Aliamphritea ceti: one gene and its partners. The protein of the gene in region 2 binds, or shares a complex with, the protein of the main gene of each other region. Links are inferred from orthologs where the notes say so. Each region holds a gene or a part of one and is shown on either strand. Other genes may lie near its edges. The genes, in order: accB, accD, accA and accC.

Evidence for each region.
Region 1: the proteins of accD (region 2) and accB are in contact, whole or in part, in a solved structure (PDB 8UXZ), measured with the Escherichia coli proteins. The link is inferred for Aliamphritea ceti from one-to-one orthologs.
Region 3: the proteins of accD (region 2) and accA are in contact, whole or in part, in a solved structure (PDB 8UXZ), measured with the Escherichia coli proteins. The link is inferred for Aliamphritea ceti from one-to-one orthologs.
Region 4: the proteins of accD (region 2) and accC are in contact, whole or in part, in a solved structure (PDB 8UXZ), measured with the Escherichia coli proteins. The link is inferred for Aliamphritea ceti from one-to-one orthologs.

What each region holds. Positions count from the first base shown.
Region 1 is NZ_AP025282.1:1,334,530-1,338,760, reverse strand. Bases 1,244-4,231 are described here. They hold accB (acetyl-CoA carboxylase biotin carboxyl carrier protein), read left to right. Parts: upstream 1,244-2,506; coding sequence 2,507-2,956; downstream 2,957-4,231. Other genes in these bases: accC (acetyl-CoA carboxylase biotin carboxylase subunit), read left to right, coding at 2,980-4,231; aroQ (type II 3-dehydroquinate dehydratase), read left to right, coding at 2,028-2,471; OCU49_RS06110 (DUF2333 family protein), read right to left, coding at 1,244-1,636. In the rest of the region: upp (uracil phosphoribosyltransferase), read right to left, coding at 1-271; more of OCU49_RS06110, read right to left, coding at 605-1,243. UniProt on the Escherichia coli protein: This protein is a component of the acetyl coenzyme A carboxylase complex; first, biotin carboxylase catalyzes the carboxylation of the carrier protein and then the transcarboxylase transfers the carboxyl group to form malonyl-CoA.
Region 2 is NZ_AP025282.1:2,945,785-2,949,954, forward strand. The notes cover bases 1-2,927. They hold accD (acetyl-CoA carboxylase, carboxyltransferase subunit beta), read right to left. Parts: upstream 1,933-2,927; coding sequence 1,069-1,932; downstream 1-1,068. Other genes in these bases: folC (bifunctional tetrahydrofolate synthase/dihydrofolate synthase), read right to left, coding at 1-954; trpA (tryptophan synthase subunit alpha), read right to left, coding at 1,966-2,769; trpB (tryptophan synthase subunit beta), read right to left, coding at 2,808-2,927. In the rest of the region: more of trpB, read right to left, coding at 2,928-3,992; OCU49_RS13595 (phosphoribosylanthranilate isomerase), read right to left, coding at 4,012-4,170.
Region 3 is NZ_AP025282.1:883,257-887,423, forward strand. Bases 664-3,587 are described here. They hold accA (acetyl-CoA carboxylase carboxyl transferase subunit alpha), read left to right. Parts: upstream 664-1,610; coding sequence 1,611-2,564; downstream 2,565-3,587. Other genes in these bases: dnaE (DNA polymerase III subunit alpha), read left to right, coding at 664-1,487; tilS (tRNA lysidine(34) synthetase TilS), read left to right, coding at 2,702-3,587. In the rest of the region: more of dnaE, read left to right, coding at 1-663; more of tilS, read left to right, coding at 3,588-4,033. UniProt on the Escherichia coli protein: Component of the acetyl coenzyme A carboxylase (ACC) complex. First, biotin carboxylase catalyzes the carboxylation of biotin on its carrier protein (BCCP) and then the CO(2) group is transferred by the carboxyltransferase to acetyl-CoA to form malonyl-CoA.
Region 4 is NZ_AP025282.1:1,332,367-1,336,452, forward strand. Bases 1,244-4,086 are described here. They hold accC (acetyl-CoA carboxylase biotin carboxylase subunit), read right to left. Parts: upstream 3,416-4,086; coding sequence 2,072-3,415; downstream 1,244-2,071. Other genes in these bases: prmA (50S ribosomal protein L11 methyltransferase), read right to left, coding at 1,244-1,885; accB (acetyl-CoA carboxylase biotin carboxyl carrier protein), read right to left, coding at 3,439-3,888; aroQ (type II 3-dehydroquinate dehydratase), read right to left, coding at 3,924-4,086. Outside these bases: OCU49_RS06085 (DUF3426 domain-containing protein), read right to left, coding at 1-988; more of prmA, read right to left, coding at 992-1,243. UniProt on the Escherichia coli protein: This protein is a component of the acetyl coenzyme A carboxylase complex; first, biotin carboxylase catalyzes the carboxylation of the carrier protein and then the transcarboxylase transfers the carboxyl group to form malonyl-CoA.

The DNA of each region.
Region 1 (4,231 bases), 1.6 Mb from region 2 along the record:
GTAAATCAAGCACACCATCCAACATACCAATACCTGCACGCAGGATTGGCACAACTGTAATTTTCTTACCTTTAATTCGCTCTGCTGTTATTTCACCGCACCAACCTTCCAACTGATAGGTTTCAGTTGCCAGATCTTTAGTGGCTTCATAGGTCAGTAAACAACCTACTTCCGCAGCCAGCTGCCGAAAGCTGCGGGTGCTAACGCTTGCTGCCCGCATCAGGCCCAATTTGTGTTTTACCAGCGGATGGTTTATTTCATTAACACGCATGTTGTTCTCACCAGAAATCTTGAAAATTAAAAGACGTTACCGCCTCTGACGCATCACGAGTATTTGCAGCTAAAAACAAGCAGACGTAGCAGTACTCAAAGTCAGGCGAGCTCGCAAGCCTAACGTTCAGCAGACAAGTAACATTATTTAGCCGGGATGATACTGACAAATGCCAGAAAAGTCTTAATTTCTTACCAAAGAGTCAGAAATTCAGATGAATACTTATCCATTGATAACAAACTAAAAAGCCGACTATTAATAGTCGGCTTTAAGGATAGTCGATTCTGCGACATACAGCAGTGACACAGAACAAACTTAATACCAGGAAGCTAATTACCCCTGAGACAACAACTCACGCAAATCAATAATTGCCGCATTCGCCCGGGAAATATACGAAGCCATTACCAAAGAATGATTAGACAGAAAACCAAACTCAGTACCATTCAAAATCATCGGACTCCAGATAGTGGACTGTGTTGACTCCAACTCCCGAATAATCTGACGCAGACTAATCAACGCATTTTTCTTTTCCAGTGCAGGCGCGAAGTCCTGTTCAACAGCTTTCAACAAATGAATAAGCGCCCATGCCGTGCCACGTGCCTCATAAAACACATCATCTATTTCCAGCCAGGGCGTTTTAATCTCCAGCTCAGTTGCAGCAACCGTTGACTGACGCGCAGCATTATCGCCAGCTAAATCAGTGTTCACTCTTTTCTGCCCTACACTCGCACTTAACCGCTGTGACAAACTGCCAAGCCGGGTAGAAACATCTGCCAGCCAGTCACGTAAATTATCAGCACGGGCATAAAACTGCGCAGCATCATCATTACGCGCCAGACGCACTTCGTAAGCCAGCAAAGCTTTCACACCTTTACGGTACTCAGATTCAGTAGCCGGCAACAGCCAACTATTATTGTCAAAGTGAAGTAATGGCTCCGCCTGTATTAAATCAACGTCCTCTGTAGATTGTGACTGAGACCTACTAAAGTCTTTACGCAGCGCACGCGCCATATCCCGCGCCTGCACCAACACACCAAACTCCCAATTTGGAATGTTATCCAGCCACAGGCCCGGTGGCATACGGTCGTTATATAAATAACCACCTGGTTTATCGAGTAACACTTCCGTCACGCCTATCAAAGCATTCAGCGTTGCTGTTCCAACGACCGGTGTTTTACCATCCTCAGCCAGCTCAGCACGCACTTCAAAACCCGAAGGCTCAATACTCCAGTATACCCCTACCCCTGTCGCGACCACCAAATACAACACCAGAGCAGCAACGGCAATTCCAACACCTTTTATACCCAATGTAATTGCGGTTAATCTATCCCACAGACGCAACCACGTCCGTTGCAACCATTCCATCCTGAACCTCTCTTAATAAGTCGCGTTATCGCGCGCAATATCTCTGATAATCGACAGCAGGTCAATGTTCCCAGAAATTTAACAAAATTACACAACATGCGTTTAAATTCACATATAAATGCAGATTTCCAAACCGGTCAGAAACCTGACTAACAGGCTTAACCTAAACCACCCAAACCGCACCTTAATCAGTATCTTTTACAGTTCAATTAGTCAAATAATGTACAGAAAGCACTGACAACTTCTGCAAACTCGCAGAGAAAACACAATAAACATCTGAACTGTTTACAGTCTCTTTTTTTTCCGGCACACTAGCCAGTCTTAAGGGGTCCAGAGCCCCATCCCTAAACGCTTTTTGAAGTCTGAATGACGCGTCACTTAAGGCAATTTAATGGCTAAAATCCTTGTTCTGAACGGCCCTAACCTTAACCTTCTCGGCACCCGGGAACCAGAGGTATACGGTACCACGACACTGCAGGACATCAATGTACGCTTACAATCGCTTGCCATGCAGGAAGGTCATCAGCTGGAATGCCTGCAAAGCAATGCTGAACACGTACTTATTGACCGGATTCACCAGGCACGTGACGAACAGACTGACTTCATCATTATAAACCCGGCAGCTTTCACCCACACCAGTGTGGCATTACGTGATGCGTTGCTGGGCGTCGCTATTCCTTTTATCGAAATTCATATTTCGAATGTACACGCCAGAGAAACTTTTCGCAGCCACTCATATCTATCTGATGTAGCTGTTGGCGTAATCTGCGGTCTGGGCACCCTGGGATACGAATTAGCACTACAGTCGGCGATTAGTCGGCTGGAAAAACCTTAATTATCTGAATTTACTAAATAGAGCACTGCATTAGCATGGACATTCGCAAAGTAAAAAAACTGATCGAGTTGCTGGAAGAATCAAACATCAACGAGATTGAAATCAAAGAAGGTGAAGAATCCGTACGCATCAGCCGCGGTTCTAACCTGGTAGCAGCCCCAGTTGCCGCTGCCCCAATGGCTGTCGCACCTGTTGCTGCCGCTCCGGCTCCTGCACCAGTTGCTGCGGCACCGGTTGCTGCGCCAGCCAACAACAATGCACTTAAGTCACCAATGGTTGGTACTTTCTACCGTTCTCCATCTCCAACCTCTCCGGCATTCATCGAAGTCGGCTCTACTGTTAAAGTTGGCGACCCGATCTGTATCGTTGAAGCAATGAAGATGATGAATCAGATTGAAGCAGACAAAGCGGGTGTTGTTGAAGCCATTCTTGTTGAAGACGGCCAGCCAGTGGAGTTCGATCAGCCGCTGGTGAACATCGTATAAATCAGCCACAGGATCTTAACAAGATGTTAGAAAAAGTAGTCATTGCCAACCGTGGCGAGATCGCTTTGCGTATCCTGCGGGCCTGTAAGGAACTAGGCATCAAAACTGTTGCCATTCATTCCACAGCAGACCGTGACCTGATGCACGTTCGCCTGGCGGACGAAGCCGTTTGTATCGGCCCTGCACCGTCACCGCAAAGCTATCTGAATATTCCGGCAATTATTGCCGCTGCTGAAGTAACTGATTCCACGGGTATCCACCCGGGTTACGGTTTCCTGGCAGAAAATGCTGATTTTGCTGAACGCGCTGAGCAAAGCGGTTTTGCATTTATTGGCCCTAAAGCTGAGACCATTCGCCTGATGGGCGACAAAGTATCTGCAATTGCAGCAATGCAAAAAGCTGGTGTACCAACAGTACCTGGTTCAGACGGTGAACTGCCTGAAGACAGCGAAGAAGTGTTAGCTATCGGTCGCCGTATCGGCTATCCGGTTATCATCAAAGCAGCTGCCGGTGGCGGTGGTCGCGGTATGCGCGTTGTACACAACGAAGCACACCTGCTAAACGCTATCTACGTAACTAAAGCAGAAGCCAAAGGCGCTTTTGGTGACGACACGGTTTACATGGAAAAATTCCTGGAAAACCCACGTCACGTTGAAGTTCAGGTTCTGTCTGATGGTCAGGGCAATGCTATCCATCTGTATGACCGTGACTGCTCTTTGCAACGCCGTCATCAGAAAGTGGTTGAAGAAGCACCAGCACCACATCTGGATCCGGAATCCCGTGCCCAGGTACTGCAAAGCTGTGTTGATGCCTGTCTTGAAATTAACTACCGTGGCGCAGGCACCTTCGAGTTCTTGTATGAGAATGGCTGCTTCTATTTCATTGAAATGAACACTCGCGTCCAGGTAGAGCACCCAGTATCTGAAATGGTTACCGGTGTTGATATCGTTAAAGAACAGCTGCGCATTGCCTCTGGCCTGCCGCTGACAATTAAGCAGGAAGATATCAAACTGAACGGTCATTCAATTGAATGCCGAATCAATGCTGAAGACCCGGTAACCTTCATGCCAAGTCCAGGTAAGATCACCCACTTCCATGCCCCAGGTGGCATTGGCGTGCGAGTTGATTCTCATCTGTACAGCGGTTACAGCGTACCACCACACTACGATTCTCTGATTGCTAAGCTGATCACTTACGGTGACTCCCGTGAAGTGGCTCTGCGTCGCATGGAAATCGCTCTGGATGAAATGCTCATCGACGGTATCAAGTGCAACA
Region 2 (4,170 bases):
AACGTATTCTGCCGCCTGGGGGTTATGCGCCACATCAAGAGTATACTGACAGCCATTTAGCTCAACCCGCTGCAATCTCCCAGTCAGTTGCGCCGCTGATAAACTGTTAGCCAGCGCCTGCTGATCTGGTGCAATGCCCAGCAAACTTAATACTTGGATCACAACAGCAGCATTTGGTTTCGGTAAATTTATATCCGGTAAACCAATGTAACTCACCTGATCGCCTTTTGCGGTTTTACCCTGCCAATCCCACTGACCATCAGCATGCTCAGTTAGTTCAAAATCCACACCCCGGGCACATAACTGAGCATCAATTTCAGAAGCGTAATCAAGCAGCATTTTCGGCGCATCAGGATCGCCACAAACAGCTGGTCGCTGAGCACGATAAATACCAGCTTTTTCATATCCAATTTTTTCACGATCATCGCCCAACCAGTCGATATGATCGACTGCCACAGTCGTCACGACCGAAATGTCTGCATCGACAATGTTAATCGCATCAAGACGACCACCCAGCCCTACTTCAAGCAGCATGACATCCGGTTGAGCATCAGCGAACACAATCAGAGCAGCCAGCGCATTGTATTCAAAGTATGTCAGCGAGGTCTCACCGCAAGCAGCATAAATTCGCTCAAATGCCGAAACTAACGCATCATCCTGCGCCTGATGGCCATTAAGCTTAATCCGCTCGTTATAACGCAAAAAATGCGGTGACGTAAAACAGCCAACAGTTTTACCTGCATCACGCAGCACCTGATCAAGCATCGCGACTGTAGAACCTTTACCGTTTGTACCACCGATAATAATCACTTTCGAAGCGGTAAGATCCAGATTAAGTCGCTGATACACTTCATTCAAACGCTCGAGCCCAAGCTCAATTTCACTTGGGTGAGACTGTTCAATCCAGCTCAACCATTGTGCCAGATCTTTTTTATTCGCTGTTTGCTCAGACATATTCACTGCCATACATCGCGACCGGATACAGGTCGGAAATTCTAAAAAACAATCAAAAACAAGAAAGCCGATTTGCTATGCAAAATCGGCTTTCAGAATATTACTCTATACAGCTTATGCTGCCGGCTTACCCTGCATCATCCGTAAAATGGATGACAAACGGTCGCGCATTTCGCCCCGATTAATGATCATATCAACCTGGCCATGCTCCAGCAGAAACTCGCTGCGCTGGAAACCTTCCGGCAGTTTCTCACGCACGGTCTGTTCAATAACCCGTGGGCCGGCAAAACCAACCAGAGCGCGAGGCTCACCAATATTCAGGTCACCCAGCATTGCCAGACTGGCAGAAACACCACCGTAAACAGGGTCTGTTAATACTGATATATATGGAATGCCTGCGCCTTTGAGTTTTTCCAATGCAGCACTGGTTTTCGCCATCTGCATCAGTGAAATAAGAGCTTCCTGCATCCGCGCCCCACCACTGGCCGCGAAACAAACCAAAGGGATACCTTCCTCAAGAGCCACGTTAGCAGCACGTACAAAACGCTCACCAACAACCGCACCCATTGAACCACCCATAAAGCGAAATTCAAAAGCAACCGCGACAACAGGTAAACCGTTCACTTCACCGCGCATAGCAATTAGCGCATCTTTTTCACCGGTATCTTTCTGCGCAGCCACTAAACGGTCTTTATATTTCTTGGAATCTTTAAACTTCAGACGATCAACCGGAGTCACTTCAGCTCCGATTTCCTGACGACCATCTTCATCCAGAAACATTTCCAAACGAGGGCGCGCACCAACACGCATATGATGATCACACTTCGGACAAACACTCAGGTTTTTCTCTAACTCTGGGCGGTACAGTACCGATTCGCACTTAACGCACTTCTTCCACAAACCTTCAGGAATGTTAGTACGCTTTTTCTCTGAAGTACGCGCCAGAGACGGAACAATTTTTTCCAGCCAGTTACTCATTATAACTCCACTAACCGCATTTCTTCAGCGGGCTTATTTATCCATAGCCTGACGCATGCTACCGGTAATCGCAGCCACTGCTTCAGGAATCTTATCTTGCTGATCAGCCAGTTCGGCGATCTTATTAACCAGTACGCTGCCGACGATTACACCGTCTGCAACCTCAGAAACTGCCCGGGCAGAGGCATCGTCACGGATACCAAAACCTACACCAACCGGCATATCTGTATGCTTACGGATGACATCCAGCTTACTTGCCACATCAGCAACGTCGAGACTGGCAGAGCCGGTCACACCTTTCACTGATACGTAGTAAACGTAGCCACTGCCAGCAGCACAAATTTTCTCTACACGTGATTCAACAGTTGTTGGCGCTAACAGATAAATAACATCAATATCTTTTGCCTTCATCAGTGCACCGAACTCAACTGCTTCTTCAGGCGGCAGGTCAACAGTCAGCACACCATCAACACCGGCTGCAGACGCTTCTTCTGCAAACACTTCATAGCCCATCACCTCGATTGGATTAAGGTAACCCATCAAGACAACTGGCGTAGTCTGGTCAGTCTTACGAAACTCAACTACAACTGCTAATACATCACGCAAACTGGTGTTATGGCTCAGCGCACGCTCACACGCCAGCTGAATAACCGGGCCATCTGCCATAGGGTCAGAAAACGGTACGCCTAATTCGATGATATCTGCGCCGGACTCTACCATTGCATGCATTAACGGCAGCGTAACACCCGGTGCCGGATCGCCAGCAGTTACGTAAGGAATTAACGCCTTACGACCTTCAACCTTCAATTTTTCAAAGCAGGAACTTATACGACTCATAGTATTCAGTACTCTTTCGCTGTCTGCGTAAACCGCTGTTAAACCTTAATACCATCAATCGCAGCAACGGTATGCATGTCTTTATCACCACGACCAGATAAATTAACCAGCAAAATCTGATCTTTACCCATGGTTGGTGCCATTTTCATTGCCTCGGCAATCGCATGGCTGGACTCCAGCGCAGGCATTATACCTTCAACCAGCGTCAGACGACGGAACGCATCAAGTGCTTCATCATCATTAATCGCGGTATATTCTGCCCGGCCAATATCTTTAAGGTAAGAATGCTCAGGACCAACACCCGGATAATCCAGACCCGCAGATACTGAGTGCGTGCCCAAAATCTGGCCAGCATCATCTTCCATCAGGTAAGTACGGTTGCCGTGTAAAACACCCGGACGACCAGCGGTCAGAGGCGCAGCGTGCTCACCTGTTTCCAAACCATTGCCGCCAGCTTCAACACCAATCATACGAACATCAGCATCTTCAATAAACGGATGGAATAAACCAATTGCATTAGAACCACCACCAACACAAGCGATCAGCGCATCCGGCAGTTTACCCGCCTGAGCCAGACACTGTGAACGGGCTTCACGGCCAATAATTGACTGAAAATCACGTACAAGCTTTGGATAAGGATGCGGGCCAGCGGCAGTACCAATGATATAAAAAGTATTATCAACATTAGTAACCCAGTCACGCATTGCTTCGTTCATGGCGTCTTTTAGAGTCTTTGTGCCGGAGCTTACAGAAATAACTTCAGCACCCAGCAGCTTCATACGGTAAACATTCATTACCTGACGGCGAATATCTTCTTCGCCCATATATACCTGACACTTAAGCCCTAAACGCGCAGCAACGGTTGCACTGGCAACACCATGCATACCGGCACCCGTCTCAGCAATGATACGAGGCTTACCAGTATGTTTAGCCAGTAACGCCTGGCCGATAGTGTTATTTACCTTATGCGCACCGGTGTGGTTAAGGTCTTCACGCTTCAGATAAATCTGCGCACCACCTAACTCACGGGACAAACGCTCAGCATGATACAAAGGCGAAGGACGCCCTACGTAATGAGCAAGATCGCGGTCAAATTCTTCCTGAAACTTTGGATCAGCCCACAGCGTTTCATAAGTATGTTCAAGATGCTGCAAAGCAGCCATCAGGGTTTCAGATACATAACGACCACCGAAATCACCGAAATGACCTCCCTGATCAGGCATCTGTTTTGCGATTGCAAGTTCAGCTGTAGTTGGCACGTGCCACCTCACTCATAAAGGTATTAATTTTTTCAGGAGACTTACGTCCCTTGATTCGCTCTACTCCACCACTAACATCAACCGCAAATGGGCTAACCTCAGTAATAGCGCGATAAATATTTGATTCATCCAAACCGCCAGC
Region 3 (4,167 bases), 2.1 Mb from region 2 along the record:
CCCATGCTGATTATCAGTTAGAAAGTCTCCAGCCGGTATTGGAACCTACCTACGGCATTATCCTGTATCAGGAACAGGTAATGCAGATTGCTCAGGTGATGGCAGGTTATACCCTTGGCGGCGCAGATATGCTGCGTCGGGCAATGGGTAAGAAAAAGCCTGAAGAAATGGCGAAGCAGCGGGTCTCTTTTCTTGAAGGTTGCGAAACAAATAATATTGACCGGGATTTGGCGGGTAATATTTTTGATCTGGTGGAAAAGTTTGCCGGTTATGGTTTTAACAAATCACACTCTGCTGCATATGCACTGGTGTCTTATCAGACAGCCTGGCTAAAAGCACATTATCCTGCACCCTTTATGGCGGCTGTATTATCTTCAGATATGCAGAATACCGAGAAAGTGGTGATCTTCATTGAAGAATGCCGCTCGATGGAGTTGCCGCTGGTACTGCCGGACGTTAACTGTGGAGAATATCTGTTCACGGTAAATGACGCGGGTGAAATTGTCTATGGTCTGGGAGCTGTTAAGGGTGTTGGTGAAGGACCAATTGAGTCGATTGTAGAAGGAAGAAAGGAAGGGCCGTTTAAAGATATCTTTGATTTCTGTAAACGTGTTGGCAGCAAAAAAATTAATAAACGGGTGATGGAAGCACTGGTGCGATGTGGTGCTTTAGATAAGCTTGGTCCGGACCGTGCTCAGTTGTGGGCAGCGATTCCTGAAGCGTTAAAAGCAGCAGATCAGAGTGAGCGTAATCAGAACGCAGGTATGTTTGACTTGTTTGGCGATATGGAGGCTGAGGATCCCCGCGATCCATATGCTGATTATATAAAGCTGCGTTGCTGGACCGATAAAGAACGTCTGCAGGGCGAGAAAGATACGCTTGGTCTGTATGTGACGGGTCATCCTATAGATGAATATGAAGCTGAGCTGCCAAATATTATTTCCAAACGGATTGTTGAGCTACAGCCTGCCAGAGGCCAGCAGCAAAAAATGCTGGGTCTGGTGGTTGATATACGGATGAAGAAAACCAAAAAAGGTGATCCGTTGTGCTTTATTACACTTGATGACCGTACTTCCCGTATAGAGATTACCCTGTTCGGTGATAGTTTTGACGAACATCGTCACTTACTGAATAAAGATGCAATTTTATTGGTTGAAGGTGAAATTGCGCATGATGAATATTCAGGTCGTACTAAAGTTAGGGCGAATAAAGTTATTAATATCACTCAGGCACGTGCCCGTTATGCTTCGCATATTCAGGTAAACTGCCAAGCCGAACAGCTAAAAGAGCGTCAGCTCAAAGTATTGGAGCAGGTTTTAGAGTCCTCTAAAGGCGCTGCGGCGGTGAGTGTTGCATTACAGTACAGCAGAGAAGACGCATCGGCCCGTGTTTATCTTGGTGATAACTGGAAAATCGAGCCCACTGACGAAGTGTTACTTAAACTTAAAGATCAGTTTGGCGGCGATGCTGTGTCTATTTGTTATTAAATAACCGCTAAGTGTGGACTGATACTGGTTCTTGATTCCATGTGCGGGTACACTTAGCAGAATTTTTTTCCGTTACCGGGACGCGCCCGGCAGCGACTTAGAAACAAACGGAATACGTTAAGCATGAATCCCAATTATCTGGATTTTGAACAGCCAATTGCTGACTTGGAAGCGAAGATTGAAGAGCTGCGTCTGGTCGGTAATGACAACGAACTGAATATTGAAGAAGAAATCAGCAAGTTACAGGCGAAAAGCAGTAGCTTAACTGAGTCTTTATTTTCTGACTTGAGCGAATGGCAAGTTTCACAGCTGGCGCGTCATCCTAAGCGCCCGTATTCGCTTGATTATGTAAAACACATCTTTGATGATTTTGAAGAACTGCATGGTGATCGCCATTATGCGGATGACCAGGCCCTAATTGGTGGGATTGCGCGCCTTGATGGTCGTCCTGTTATGATCGTTGGTCATCAAAAAGGTCGTGAAGTTAAAGAGAAAGTACGTCGTAACTTCGGCATGCCGCGTCCTGAAGGCTACCGCAAAGCGCTGCGTTTGATGGAAATGGCAGAGCGCTTCAAAATGCCTGTACTGACGTTCATTGATACACCGGGTGCTTATCCGGGTATTGGTGCGGAAGAACGCGGTCAGAGTGAAGCCATTGCCTTCAATCTGGCAGTTATGTCGCGACTGAAAACGCCTATTATCTCCACTGTTATTGGTGAGGGTGGCTCCGGTGGTGCTCTGGCTATCGGTGTTTGTGATGAGTTATTGATGCTGCGGTATTCAACCTATTCTGTGATTTCTCCTGAGGGTTGTGCATCTATTCTTTGGAAGAGTGCTGACCGTGCTCCTGATGCTGCTAAAGCAATGGGTCTGACATCTGACCGCTTGTTTGGGTTAGGTCTGGTTGATCAGATTGTTGATGAGCCATTAGGTGGTGCACATCGTGATCACGGTTTAATGGCTGCAAACCTTAAAAAGCACTTGTTAGATACCTTGGTACGTTATGACGAATTCAACACAGAAGAGTTGTTGGAGCGTCGTTACGAGCGTCTGATGGCTTATGGTGTTGATCAGTAAGCGACTCGCTGAATTAAGAAGAACCGCCGGAATTTCCGGCGGTTTTTTTGTTTTAGGGTGCTGGCTTTGAGTATTGGTTTTAGTGCGCAGGTTTTAGAGTACTATTTAGATAATTAAGCAGAGTAGATATTATCGTAATGAGTGGTGTATCTGTGGATGATTTATCACAACGCTTTCAAAGACAGCTGACTAAGGTTTCAGGTATTCAACGCTGGATTATTGCTCTGAGTGGCGGTCTGGATTCGATGGTTTTGCTGGAGCTGGCAGCCCGCTTTTTACCAGCAAAGCAAGTAACCGTTTTGCATGTAAATCATCAGTTGCAGTCTGAGGCTGGCGAGTGGCAGCTGTTTTGTGCACAGCAGGCTGAGCAACGTGGTCTGACTTTTCGTGCTGAGAAGGTTCAGCTTGAGGGTGGGAGTGTCGAAACTGCTGCTCGTAATGCGCGATATTCTGTTTTCGAAGATAAGATGTCTTCTGATGTTTGCTTAATGATGGCGCATCATGCTGATGATCAGGCCGAAACTTTGCTGTTCCGTTTGCTTCGGGGAGCTGGCGTCAGAGGTATGGCAGCTATGGCCGTCCAACGCAAACTGAATAATGGTAAGCTGCTGCGACCTTTGCTGGGATGTTCACGTTCTGAGCTGAAAAGCTGGGCAATTCGGGAAGGTTTAAGCTGGGTAGAAGATCCCAGTAATTCAGATACTCAGTACGACCGTAATTATTTGCGTCAGCAAGTGTTGCCATTACTCGCTAAACGATGGCCGCGGGTGAATGAGCGTCTCAATGCTACAGCTTGTCATCTTGCAGATGCTGAAGCGCTTCTTGAAGAACTTGCTCAGGCCGACCTGGAGGCCTGCTTGGCATCAGCTAATACCTTGTCTCTTACTGAACTCAAATTGCTGTCCGGGCGCCGTCAGGTCAATGCTCTGCGGTACTGGTCTCGTCAGTTTGGCCTGATGTTGTCAGAGGGGCAAGTAGATAGTTTACGTGTTATGGCAGAGGCTGCTGCTGATTCACAGCCTGAATTGCTGTTAGGTGATACAGTTATTCGTCGTTACCGTTCCAAGCTATACATTGATCCAGTGACTGAAAGTTTACGGTGGCAGGAGTGCTTGATTGATGTGTTGGCGTCAGGTCTTTCGCATGGCGGTGTTTTGACGCTCAAGTCTGATGCCGGTAAGGATTTAGACTCATGGCTGATGGGCGTGGACATTCGTAGCCGGCAGGAAGGTGATAAATGTCATCCTTTAGGTCGGCCGGGTAAATCATTAAAGCATTTGTTTCAGGAGGCCGGAGTGCCTCCCTGGCAGCGTGATAACTGGCCTGTATGCATCAGGGCTGGAGAGATAGTTGCTATACCTGGAATCTGTATTTGCCAGAGTTGGTGTGACGGTGAAAATAAGCCGCCTTTCTGGCTAGATTGGCAACCGTCTGCATTGTTTGCTGTGGGTGATTCTGGTACCCTGTAGCCCCATCTTATGTTGCTGTTTTATTCAGACTGAATCTCACCAATAGATACCTGTTTCGGCCGGTATTTTTTATTGCGTGGAGAAAATATTCCGTAATGGAATGTGTGATAAAGCAGCGTTATCCAAGTTTATGA
Region 4 (4,086 bases), 1.6 Mb from region 2 along the record:
GGGTTGTTGCCCGAATCATTACTGGTTCTGTTTGCTGAGGTATAAAGTTAGTGTCTTTATCTTCAGTATCCGGATGCAGTGCGAGAATGCTGCTGTGGGGCAGGTTATCCGGCGAAGGAGCTACTTCATCATGGCTGGCTGTTTCAGTTGCAGTCAGTGGATTGCCGGCATTGCGCAATAGTTCCTGTAACTTCTTTTCGGCAGGGTTCAGATAACCATGATCGTTAGTCTGAACCTGATAACTGGTTTGATGCTGATGCAAGGCCAGGCGAATTTTCTCATTTTGCCCATCGTTATTAATCTGATGTGCTTCATCGATGGCTGTCGCTAATGTTTGTTGCTGATTTTTTGGCTTGGCTGGCTGGACAGTTTTTGTGGCAGGTGATGTAGCTGTTGTTGATTGCTTTGCCTGTGTCTCTGGCTGCCTGGTTATTGCAGATTTGGCGTGCCGAATATGTAAGCTTACTGGCTGCTCAAGTGTCTGGTTTTGTATTTCTTCAACAGATTGTTGCGCAGGTAGCGTGTATGTATCTGAGCTTATTTGAGATATCGGTTTTCTGGCGACAGTTCGTTTAGTTATTGTTTCTTGTGTTGCTGTATCTGTAAACAAAGCCTGTACGGGCTTATCGAGATCGATAGCTGGTGTCTGTTTTGTTTGTGGCTGTTCCGTAACTGCTGGTGTTTTAGCTGGAATAAATGCTTTGGGAATTGCCGGGCGTTTGGGCTGTATCGTTTGCGATAAGTTCTGAGCAGTATCTGTACTGAGCTTTGTTGCAGGCCTTTCTTGAGGAGCTGAGTGTTGAGGAACTGTTTGTTGGAGAGCTGTGTGTTGCGGTTTAGGTTCAGGTATTTTGCATAATTGAGCATTGAATACCTCAAGGCAGGTACCGCAACGTACCTTGCCATGAGCTATTTTTAATTGTCCACTGGTTACCTGAAAGCGAGCTTTGCAGGCTGGGCATTCTGTAATCAGGCGTTCTTGCTTCACGGTTTATCGCTTGATACCGGTAATGCGGATCCAGCCTTCGCGTTCGCAAACAGGATCCAATTCAAAATCATTGTCATAGGCTTCACGGATTTCTTCTTCCTGATGGCTCAACAGGCCAGAGAGAACCAGCTGTCCACCGCTTAGGGTATGTTTACTGAGTGTCGGTGCCAGTTCAACCAGGGGGCCGGCAAGGATATTTGCAACAAGTACATCTGCCTGATGTTCCGGAGTTTGTTCTGGCAGGTAAACTTGCATGCGATCTTCGGGAAGACCGTTGCGGTTTAGGTTGTCTTTGCTGGCGGTAAGTGCCTGTACGTCGATATCTACAGCGGTTACTTTATCAGCACCAAGCAAAAGCGTGGCAATTCCCAGGATGCCTGAACCGCAACCGTAATCGGTTACTTTTTTATCAGTCAGTTCAAGGCCGTCAAGGAATTCCAGACATAAGGCTGTGGTTGGGTGTGTACCTGTACCAAATGCAAGGCCCGGGTCGAGCATAAGGTTGACGGCATCAGGGTTCGGAGTATCTTTCCAACTAGGACAAACCCAGAGGCGTTTACCAAATTGCATTGGCTGGTAGTTATCCATCCATTCCCGTTCCCAGTCTTTATCTTCCAGGATTTCTGTTTTGCAATTAGGGAAGGGGATTCCAGTGAACTGGTCTTCGTGAGCCTGTCGAAGAAAGCTCAGTGTGGCTTCGAGATCATGATCGGCGGAAAACAGTCCTGTTAATACCGTGTTGCTCCATAACGGAGTTGTGCCTAAGTCCGGTTCGAAGATAGGCTGGTCTGCCTGGTCAGTAAAAGTAACTGCAGCACAGCCGGCTGCCAGTAAAAGGTCTTCGTAAGGTTCGGCGTTGTCCGGGGAAACATCCAGTTTGATCTGCAGCCATGGCATGACGGGTCTTCCTGTATTCGGGTAAGCAGTATTGGCTAGCTAAACTATAGTATTTAATCGTTAAAGCTTTGTTACCTTAGATGTGAGGCGGTGATTAAACCGTCGTACGGCTGGAGTGGCCGGGTGGTAACAGGTTAATGCATAAAGCAGCAGACAGCGGTGAGCCGCTGTCTGCGTATGCCGGGATCAGTCTAGACCCAGTTTCTTTTCCAGATAATGGATATTTACTCCGCCTTCGGCGAAGTTCGTATCCTTAACGATATCCTGGTGCAGAGGAATGTTGCACTTGATACCGTCGATGAGCATTTCATCCAGAGCGATTTCCATGCGACGCAGAGCCACTTCACGGGAGTCACCGTAAGTGATCAGCTTAGCAATCAGAGAATCGTAGTGTGGTGGTACGCTGTAACCGCTGTACAGATGAGAATCAACTCGCACGCCAATGCCACCTGGGGCATGGAAGTGGGTGATCTTACCTGGACTTGGCATGAAGGTTACCGGGTCTTCAGCATTGATTCGGCATTCAATTGAATGACCGTTCAGTTTGATATCTTCCTGCTTAATTGTCAGCGGCAGGCCAGAGGCAATGCGCAGCTGTTCTTTAACGATATCAACACCGGTAACCATTTCAGATACTGGGTGCTCTACCTGGACGCGAGTGTTCATTTCAATGAAATAGAAGCAGCCATTCTCATACAAGAACTCGAAGGTGCCTGCGCCACGGTAGTTAATTTCAAGACAGGCATCAACACAGCTTTGCAGTACCTGGGCACGGGATTCCGGATCCAGATGTGGTGCTGGTGCTTCTTCAACCACTTTCTGATGACGGCGTTGCAAAGAGCAGTCACGGTCATACAGATGGATAGCATTGCCCTGACCATCAGACAGAACCTGAACTTCAACGTGACGTGGGTTTTCCAGGAATTTTTCCATGTAAACCGTGTCGTCACCAAAAGCGCCTTTGGCTTCTGCTTTAGTTACGTAGATAGCGTTTAGCAGGTGTGCTTCGTTGTGTACAACGCGCATACCGCGACCACCGCCACCGGCAGCTGCTTTGATGATAACCGGATAGCCGATACGGCGACCGATAGCTAACACTTCTTCGCTGTCTTCAGGCAGTTCACCGTCTGAACCAGGTACTGTTGGTACACCAGCTTTTTGCATTGCTGCAATTGCAGATACTTTGTCGCCCATCAGGCGAATGGTCTCAGCTTTAGGGCCAATAAATGCAAAACCGCTTTGCTCAGCGCGTTCAGCAAAATCAGCATTTTCTGCCAGGAAACCGTAACCCGGGTGGATACCCGTGGAATCAGTTACTTCAGCAGCGGCAATAATTGCCGGAATATTCAGATAGCTTTGCGGTGACGGTGCAGGGCCGATACAAACGGCTTCGTCCGCCAGGCGAACGTGCATCAGGTCACGGTCTGCTGTGGAATGAATGGCAACAGTTTTGATGCCTAGTTCCTTACAGGCCCGCAGGATACGCAAAGCGATCTCGCCACGGTTGGCAATGACTACTTTTTCTAACATCTTGTTAAGATCCTGTGGCTGATTTATACGATGTTCACCAGCGGCTGATCGAACTCCACTGGCTGGCCGTCTTCAACAAGAATGGCTTCAACAACACCCGCTTTGTCTGCTTCAATCTGATTCATCATCTTCATTGCTTCAACGATACAGATCGGGTCGCCAACTTTAACAGTAGAGCCGACTTCGATGAATGCCGGAGAGGTTGGAGATGGAGAACGGTAGAAAGTACCAACCATTGGTGACTTAAGTGCATTGTTGTTGGCTGGCGCAGCAACCGGTGCCGCAGCAACTGGTGCAGGAGCCGGAGCGGCAGCAACAGGTGCGACAGCCATTGGGGCAGCGGCAACTGGGGCTGCTACCAGGTTAGAACCGCGGCTGATGCGTACGGATTCTTCACCTTCTTTGATTTCAATCTCGTTGATGTTTGATTCTTCCAGCAACTCGATCAGTTTTTTTACTTTGCGAATGTCCATGCTAATGCAGTGCTCTATTTAGTAAATTCAGATAATTAAGGTTTTTCCAGCCGACTAATCGCCGACTGTAGTGCTAATTCGTATCCCAGGGTGCCCAGACCGCAGATTACGCCAACAGCTACATCAGATAGATATGAGTGGCTGCGAAAAGTTTCTCTGGCGTGTACATTCGAAATATGAATTTCGATAAAAGGAATA